3 regions of the Clostridium sp. USBA 49 genome follow, and region 3 is predicted to be linked to each of the others. Evidence: riboswitches for the same ligand, from Rfam matches in the RefSeq annotation. Region 3 holds a riboswitch; each other region holds the start of a gene.
The links. A riboswitch is a leader RNA that binds a small molecule or an ion and turns the genes downstream of it on or off. The one in region 3 is predicted to bind S-adenosylmethionine.
Positions count from the first base shown of each region.

Region 1 (3,294 bases), on a different contig from region 3:
GTTTTGGTATATATATGTAGGCATAGAAAAAGAAGAACTTATAGCCTAAAACACAGATGTTTCAATAGGAGTAGACATAGGACTAAAAGATTTAACAATAGTTTCAAATATAGATAAATCATTTAAAAACATTAATAAAACTAAAGAAGTTAAAAAGAAAGCAGAAATAAGTTTCAAGGAAATATGAAGATGGAAAAGTTCAAATAGGAAAGGAAGGTGAAAACCGTTATAAATTTACTAAAACTAATAACATTAAAAATCAAGGATTTAAGCCTTTGGAACAACATATCAAACTGGAGTAGTCTTATGACAAAACAGGTTGCATTGAATAAGGAATAAATCTCTAAATAGTAGATTTTATGTAACGGCTTAAAATGTTATTAATTAAAAATGGAACAATTCTTACTATGGCTAGTGATATTATTGAAAATGGAGAAGTCTTAATTGATAAAGGGAAAATCATAAAAGTAGGGCAAAATATAAATGTATCTTCAAATTGTGAAATATTTGATGCTGAAGGCGGTTTTGTTATGCCTGGTATAATCGATGCTCATTGTCATATAGGAATGTGGGAAGATGGTCTTGGCTTTGAAGGTGATGATGGGAATGAAATTACGGATCCTGTTACTCCACAGCTTAGGGCTATTGATGCAATTAATCCTATGGATAGAGCTTTTAAAGAAGCTTATGAAAATGGTATAACATGTGTATGTACAGGACCTGGAAGTGCTAATGTTATAGGAGGACAATTTGCAACAATTAAAACTAAAGGTAAAAGAATAGATGATATGATAGTTCAGGAACCAGCAGCAATGAAAGTTGCTTTTGGTGAAAATCCTAAAAGATGCTATAATTCAAAAAAACAAACACCATCAACTCGAATGGCAACAGCATCTATATTAAGAGAATATCTTTTTAAGACTAAAAATTATATAAAAAACAAAGATAAAAATGAAAATTTTGATATGAAACTTGAAAGCTTAATACCAGTTGTAAATGGAGAACTAAATGTAAAAGCTCATGCTCATAGAGCAGACGATATTTTTACTGCTATTCGTATTGCTAATGAGTTTGGTCTTAAAATGACTATAGAGCATTGTACAGAAGGACATTTAATTGCAGATGAACTTGCTAAAGAAGGATATGCTGCAATAGTTGGACCATCACTTACAACTAGAAGTAAAGTTGAGTTAAAAGAATTGAGTTTTGAAACTCCTAAAGCTTTATATAAAGCAGGTGTAAAAATAGCTTTAATGACAGATCATCCTGTAATACCAGTACATTATCTTCCTATGTGTGCTGCATTAGCAGTAAAAGCAGGATTAGATGAGGAAGCTGCACTTAAAGCAATAACTATAAATCCAGCAGAAATACTTGGTATTTCTCATAGAGTAGGATCTATTGAAATAGGTAAAGATGCAGACATTGTGGTATTTAACAAACATCCTTTTGATATTTATGCTAAAACTAAATTAGTTTTAATAGATGGAGAAATTGCATTTATAGATACTAAGCATAAAAATTAAAAATAATTTAGTAAAATAATAATTTTATTAAAAATATATTTTATGATTAAATTTTATATGAATAAAAATAAATTCATTGACATTTTTGCTGTATTAATTTAAAATAAACATAAAATTTAATATTATTCTTTTCTTATCAAGAGAGGCGGAGGGACTGGCCCTAAGAAGCCCGACAACCTATGTCATTTTAAGACAAAAGGTGTCAATTCCAGCAGAGATGTATTATTTCTGAGAGATAAGGGAAATAGTAAAATAAGAAATTAACGCTATTTTTCTTTCCGAAAGTAGCGTTTATTTTTATATAAAAAGGGGGCACTAAAATGCAAATAAAAAATATTTATAAAAAGAAAAAACCTATTATTTCTTTTGAGATTTTTCCTCCTAAAAAGGAAAGTCCTGTAGACACTATATATGATACAATAGAATCTTTAAAAGACTTAAAACCAGATTTTATAAGTGTAACCTATGGGGCAGGTGGAAGCACTAGAGATAAAACTATAGAAATTGCATCATTAATAAAGAATAAATATTATATTGAGACTTTAGCACATTTAACTTGTATATCATTAACAGAAGAAAAACTTCAAAAATTTATAGAAGAATTAAAAGAAAATAATATTCAAAACATTATGGCTCTTAGAGGAGATTTACCTCAAAATTTTAATGAAGAGTTATTTCAAAAAAGCCAGTATAAATATGCAAGTGATTTAATAAAGTCCATAAAAAAAGATGATGAAATATGTATAGGTGGGGCATGTTATCCTGAAGGGCATTTCGAGTGTAGCAGTTTAGAAAAAGATATTGAAAATTTAAAAATAAAAGTGGATTCAGGAGCAGATTTTCTTATAACTCAGCTTTTTTTTGATAATGAAAGTTTTTATAGATTTATTGATTTAGCTTATAAAAAAGGAATTAATGTGCCAATTTCTGCTGGAATAATGCCTGTTACAAATAAAAAACAAATTGAACGTATGATCTCTTTAAGTGGAGCATCTTTACCAGCTAAATTTTCAAGAATTATGGCTAAATATGAGAATAACCCTCAAGCATTAAAAGAAGCAGGTATTGTTTATGCTACTGAACAAATTATTGATTTGCTCTCTTGGGGAATAGATGGAATTCATTTATATACTATGAATCGTCCAGAAACAGTAAGAAGAATTATTCAAAATATATCTAATATAAGAGAAGCTTTAGAATATAAGGATAATATTAACTAAAACACAAGGGGGCTTTTAAGTGAAACTAAATATAGAAGATTGCTTAAAAAAAAGAATATTAATTTTAGATGGAGCTATGGGAACTGTTATACAAAAACTAAATTTAAGTGAAGAAGATTTTAGAGGAAATTTAACTGTTAAAATTAACCAAAAAGGTAATAATGATATATTAAATTTAACTCAGCCTGATGTTATAAGAGATATTCATAAATCTTATTTAGAAGCAGGAGCGGATATAATAGAAACTAATACATTTAATTCTAATAGAATATCTCAATCAGATTATGGGTTAGAAGATAAAATTTATGATTTAAACTATTATGGTGCAAAAATAGCAAGAGAAATGGCAGATTTTTATAGTTTAAAAGATAGCTTAAAGCCTCGATTTGTAGCAGGATCTATAGGTCCTACAAATAAATCAGCGTCCATATCTTCTGATGTAGAAAATCCAGGTTTTAGAGCTGTAAGTTTTGATGAACTTTTAGAGTCTTATGAAGAGCAAATAGAAGGTCTTGTAGATGGAGGAGTAGATATACTTTTAATTGAAA
Region 1 is NZ_FUYD01000008.1:107,882-111,175, reverse strand. It holds gene B5D11_RS12980 (hypothetical protein) at 46-177, opposite strand; gene B5D11_RS08955 (amidohydrolase) at 375-1,526, shown strand; SAM riboswitch class I at 1,657-1,768, shown strand; gene metF (methylenetetrahydrofolate reductase [NAD(P)H]) at 1,847-2,746, shown strand; gene metH (methionine synthase) at 2,766-3,294, shown strand, end outside.
Region 1: another riboswitch for S-adenosylmethionine. It lies ahead of metF (methylenetetrahydrofolate reductase [NAD(P)H]); the one in region 3 lies ahead of metA (homoserine O-acetyltransferase MetA).

Region 2 (3,294 bases), on a different contig from region 3:
TATACCAATAATATTAGCTTTAGGAAAAAGAGTTTTTATTTCAGAGAGCTTTTTATCAATATTCAAAGCATGAATAGGTTCTGATATTGTACCAAATACGGGTAACGGGAAAAACTTTTCTTTTAAAAAAGTTCCTACTAATGGTCCCAAACAATCCCCTATACATCTATCTGTACCTATACATACAATAACTGTATTTTCATCCATATAATTCTTTAGGAAATTTGCAATTTCGTAATAAGCTAGTGGGTTTTTATAATGAGTTTTAACTTTACTCAACAAATAACCTCCTTATCATATTGATTTTTTATTAAAAAGAGATTAATATCTATCAATATTCAGTAGCCAATAAAGTTCATTCTACTTATATTGTAATAAACTATTTAATAATATATATGCTGTTAAATATAAAAATATTAAGAATGAATAAAAATATTAAATAAGGTGATACTAATACGATGAGGTGGTTTTATTTATGTCTAAAAAATTTTATTCTGTAATTGTTATATTTTTTACTATTATATATACAGTTGCAACTGTATATACAAATAAAGATTATTTAAACGAAAAATATAGTATTAATCAAATAAATATTTTTCAAAATATTAAAAAAATTAATGTACAAACTATTTTACCTAAAAAGAGTAAAAATTTAAATAATAATATTAAAAATACTCAAACTTCTGAAAAAGAAAAAATAGCAGATAGTAATGAAAAAAATATAAAATTTTCTCCATTACCTAAAAGCGTAATAAGATTTAAATTTGATAGAGCTTATAAAGATGAAAAAGAATTATTAGATGCATTAAAAGAAGAGAATACTACAAATTTAAATAATAGCTTAGCTGATAATAAACTAAAAGAAAGCAATAAAGAAAATAATAATAAAGAAATAAATCAAAACAATAATAAAGAAAATACAGAGGAAAATTTATCAGTGTTTAATAATTCAATTAATAAAAATAATGTACTTATAACAGATTTAGATAAAGAAAAAATACTGACTGTTTCAAAAACATTGTCCCCTATAGATCAGAGTAAAATAGAGGAATATATAAATAATGCAGATATAATAAATGCATTAAATTTGTTAAAGCAGAGACTTTCAGATAAAGAATATGAAAATATTAAAAATATAGAAGAAAAATATAAAAAAATTAAATCTTAAACTATTTAAATTTTAGAATATTAAATTTTTTATAATTTTAACTTATTTAAAAACTTTAGTACTTTGTTTTATAATTCTAAGATATCTAAAAAGTTTAGTATTTGAAAATTATTAGTTTGATATTATAAATAATATTTTGAGTATAATAACTACAAAATAGCTTATTCGATAAATATTGACAGAAATTTTTTACTGTGATATTATGTACTAGAATTAAAAGTAATCCAAATTATAATCTCTTATCAAGAGAGGTGGAGGGAGATGGCCCTGTGAAGCCCGGCAACCAGTTTTACAACAAAGGTGCCAATTCCAGCAGTATTTACTGCAAGATAAGAGGATACGTTAATCGTGCCTCTTCGTTATGAAGGGGTTTTATTTTTTATGTAGCATAGGAGGGAAATTTATAAATGAGAAGATTATTCACTTCTGAATCTGTTACAGAAGGACATCCAGATAAAATTTGTGACCAAATTTCTGACGCTGTATTAGATGAAATATTATCTCGTGATCCAAATGCTAGAGTAGCTTGCGAAACTGCAGTTACAACAGGAATGGTTTTAGTTATGGGAGAGATATCTACTAATTGTTATGTAGATATACCTAAAATAGTAAGAAAGACTATACAAGATATAGGATATACCAGAGCTAAATATGGTTTTGATTGTGATACTTGTTCTGTATTAACTTCTATAGATGAGCAATCTCCAGATATAGCAATGGGAGTAAATGAAGCATTTGAGGCAAAAAAAGGAGAAATGGATAAGATAGATGCCATTGGAGCTGGAGACCAAGGTATGATGTTTGGTTTCGCTACAAATGAAACAGAAGAATATATGCCTCTTGCAATTTCTTTAGCACACAAAATGGCAAGAAGACTTTCAGAAGTTAGGAAAAATGGAACTTTATCTTATTTAAGACCAGATGGAAAAACACAAGTTACTGTAGAATATGAAGATGATAAGCCAATTAGAATAGATACAATTGTTATATCCACTCAGCATGATTCAGAAGTAACAAGAGAACAAATAGAAAAAGATTTAATGGAACATGTTATAAATAAAGTAGTTTCAGCAGATCTTTTAGATGAAAATACAAAATACTTCATAAATCCAACAGGAAGATTTGTTGTTGGAGGACCACAAGGAGATTCTGGTCTTACTGGAAGAAAGATTATAGTTGATACTTATGGTGGATATGGAAGACATGGCGGTGGTGCTTTTTCAGGTAAAGATCCAACAAAAGTAGATAGATCTGGAGCTTATGCAGCAAGATATGTTGCTAAAAATTTAGTTGCTGCTGGTGTAGCTGATAAGTTAGAAGTAGAAATTGCTTATGCTATAGGAGTTGCAAAACCAGTATCTATAGAGGTTGATACATTTGGAACTGGAAAAATTTCAGATGATAAAATTATAGAAATTATAAATAAAGTATTTGATTTAAGACCTGCTGCTATAATAAAAAATCTAGACTTAAGAAGACCAATATATAAACAAACTGCAGCTTATGGACATTTTGGTAGAACGGATTTAGACCTTCCATGGGAAAGATTAGATAAAGTTAATGAAATTAAAGAATATATACAATAAAGACTGCAAATAAGCAGTCTTTATTGTATAACTAATATTTAATAAATAAATTATTTTAAATTGTCAATACTCTTAATATATAAAAAGAAAAGAGGTATTACTATGAAATTAGCTAAATTTTTTCATATAATAAGGGTAACTTTTTCAAAAGCATTTATATTAATAGCTATAGTACTTTTAGGAAGTGCAATTCTTTCTATATATTCTTTTATAAATTTTATAAATAAAATAGCTCTTGTTTTCAAAATAAATCCAAGTTTTTTTATATCATTATTTATAATTTTAATAACCATACCTTTAATATCTTATTTTTTAGAAAAAAGATTAAATTCTTATTTTAAAGAAAAATAGAATAATTAATCTATAAAATATTTTTAATAATTAAGTGCTATTTATTTATAAAAATAGATTTTTAAAATAGATAAATATAGTGAAACTTAACCTAAAATATAATAAAAGGGTAGTTTAGCTATTATAGTAATTTAATTATAAAATTATAATTTTAGATTAAGACAAAATTATAAATAATATTTTGGGGTT
Region 2 is NZ_FUYD01000004.1:180,775-184,068, reverse strand. It holds gene yyaC (spore protease YyaC) at 1-279, opposite strand, end outside; gene B5D11_RS05945 (hypothetical protein) at 476-1,168, shown strand; SAM riboswitch class I at 1,405-1,504, shown strand; gene metK (methionine adenosyltransferase) at 1,576-2,754, shown strand; gene B5D11_RS05935 (hypothetical protein) at 2,857-3,105, shown strand.
Region 2: another riboswitch for S-adenosylmethionine. It lies ahead of metK (methionine adenosyltransferase); the one in region 3 lies ahead of metA (homoserine O-acetyltransferase MetA).

Region 3 (3,294 bases):
ATTATAAAAGCTTTAGTAATTTCTTTTTCCAATGTTTTATTGTATTCTTTTCTAATAGTATCTTGTACAAATGTTAAATATTTCTTTTTTTCATCCTCTGCTATATCAAGTTCTTTAACTGATTTTATAATACTTTCCATAATACTAAGAGGATTTATACAATTATGCTCTGAATTTGATAAAGCATTATCTATAGCTTTAATAACAAATCTTGTTGAAATACCACTCATGCCCTCTCTCATACCAGCTTCTTCTCTAAGTTCTTCTATATCTATCTTTTTAGTAGTTCCCTTTTCTACTATTTCATCACCATTATAAATCTTTAACTTTGTCATAGGATCAACTTTAGCAGAAGGTGTAAGTCTTGAAAGTACAGCAAACATAGCTGCAGTTTCTATAGTATGTGGCGCTATATGTGCCTTAAAATTACTCTTTTTAAGTATCTTTTCATATATTTTTATTTCTTCATTTAATTCTAAACAATAAGGAACTTCTATTTTAACGATTCTATCTAAAATAGCCTCATTTGTATGATCTGACTTAAATTTATTCCATTCAGCTTCGTTTGAATGAGCTAAAATAACTCCATCAAAATATATCATTGAACCTTTCCCTGGAGATGGTATAGATTTTTCTTGAGTAGCAGTTATTATAGTATGCAAATACTCTACATCATTTTTGAACACCTCTATAAATTCAACCATACCTCTATTACCTACATTAAAAGCACCATTTAATGAAAAAATACGTGGATCATCCTCTGGATACATATCCATTTTAGATATATCTATAGAGCCTGTAAGTATAGAAGTATCTTGATTATTAGGATCAACAGGAGGAACAACTCCTATTCCTTTTCTTGATCTTATAGAAAATGTATTTTTTACTACAGGAACTTTTTCAAATTGTCCATCATATTCATTAAGCAATCTATATCTGCATACAGGACACAAATCTCCTTCTATCTGAACCCCTAAAATTTCCTCAAACTCCTTTCTTAAATGTTTTGGAATTAAATGTAGTGGTTCTTCTGACATAGGGCAACCTTTAATCGAATATATAGGTGGTGCAGATTCTAATGCCTTTTTTAAAGCTTCTACAATAGAAGATTTACCAGCACCTACAGGTCCTACAAGATATAATACCTGTCTTGACTCCTCACCTTTCATAGATGCAGCATGAAAATAATTTACTAGCTTCATAATTACTTTATCTATTCCAAAAAAATCATCTTTAAAAAAATTATAGCGTTTTATTGTTTCATTGCCATATATCTTTCTAATTCTTTGATTTTCTTCAGGCTTTAGTATTTCAAAGCCTTTTTCCATAATAATGTCATACATTCTTTTATGTGCAAGTTTTGCTACATCAGGGTTTTCTTTGACTATCTCAAGATAGTCAAGCATGGTACCTTCAAATTTATTTTTCTTTTGTTGCTCTCTATCATTATTTATTAATTCCTTAAAATCCATATATGGTACCTCCAAAAATTATGTTTAATATATTTTATTTTTCAATGACGGTATTTTATGACTTTAATTTCATAAATTAAAATAAAAATTTAAAATGTATTACTATTGACAATTTCACCTCTATAATGTAAGATGTTTTCATCTGAATATTTATTAATTTAATGTTCTTATCTAGAGAAGCGGAGGGACTGGCCCTATGAAGCTCGACAACCGGCATTATACTTATAATGCATCGGTGTCAATTCCTGCAGAATAAATTATATTTATTCTGAAAGATAGGAAATCAGCAAATAATGAAAATTATATTTTCAAGGTTGGTTTTCCTGTCTTAGAAAGCTAACCTTTATTTTTTTTACTTTTTTATGTTTAATGTGGTTACAAAAGCAAACAGAATTGAGAGGTGATTACTATTCCTATAAAAATAAAAGACGATTTACCAGCTGCTGAAATTTTATATAATGAAAATATATTTGTAATGCCTGAAAGCAAGGCTTTTCATCAAGATATTCGTCCTTTAAAAATAGCTATTTTAAATCTTATGCCTACTAAAATTACCACAGAAGTTCAACTTTTAAGACTTATTGCTAATACTTCTTTACAAATTGAGGTTGAATTATTACATCCTAAAAGTCATATTTCTAAAAATACTTCAGAAGAATATTTAATGACATTTTATAAAACATTTGATGAAATAAAAGATCAAAAATTTGATGGATTAATCATTACAGGTGCTCCTGTCGAACAAATGCCTTTTGAAGAGGTTAATTATTGGGATGAATTAAAAGATATAATGGACTGGAGTATACATAATGTATATTCTACATTCCATATATGTTGGGGTGCTCAGGCTGGATTATATCATCATTATAATATTCCAAAATATGCTCTTAAAGAAAAAATGTTTGGTATATTCGAGCATAAGATTTTAAAGGAAAATATACCATTACTTAGAGGCTTTGATGATAAATTTTTTGCGCCACACTCTAGGCATACTGAAGTAAGAAAAGAAGATATTGAGAAAATTCCTGAATTATCTATATTGTCAGAATCTGACGAAGCTGGCGTATATATAGTTGCAAATAAAAATGGAAGACAAATTTTTGTTACAGGTCATTCAGAATACGATCCTTTAACATTAAAAGCAGAATATGATCGCGATATTGCTAAAGGCCTTAATATAAAAGTTCCTAAAAATTATTTTCCAGATGATAATCCATTAAACAAGCCAGTAGTTAAATGGAGAAGTCATGCTAATTTATTATTCTCAAATTGGCTTAATTATTATGTTTATCAAAATACACCTTATGATTTAAGTAAGCTTAATAATTAAATAATTTAAAATAAAAAAGCAGCAGTTTAAATAGACTTTTATTAAACTGGTGCTTTTTTATTTTAAATTATATTGTATACTATTGTGCTTTTTCTAATTCTTCTTCTAATTCTTCTTCCCAATCTGGTTCTTTACCTCTTAAATAAGAAATTACAGCTGCTATAATGCTAAAAATAAAAGATATTGTAAATGCAGTTCTAAGTCCTAATACAAATTGATCGACTGCAATACCTTTAGAACCTACCTGTGTACCTACAAACAATGCCTGCATTGCTTCTTGTGATATACTTGAAGATACTATAGCCATTGAAATTGCTATACTTAATACATTACCTGCATTATTAGCCATTGTTCTTAATCCTGCTGCTATACCTCTTTTATCAGCTGGTACCATACCCATTATTGAGCTTGTATTTGGAGAAAAAAACATTCCTGATCCAAATCCCATTATAAGCATCCAAATTATAATTTCAAATGTTGATGTATTTTCTG
Region 3 is NZ_FUYD01000002.1:8,650-11,943, reverse strand. It holds gene B5D11_RS01960 (PrkA family serine protein kinase) at 1-1,472, opposite strand, end outside; SAM riboswitch class I at 1,637-1,754, shown strand; gene metA (homoserine O-acetyltransferase MetA) at 1,882-2,802, shown strand; gene B5D11_RS01950 (MFS transporter) at 2,882-3,294, opposite strand, start outside.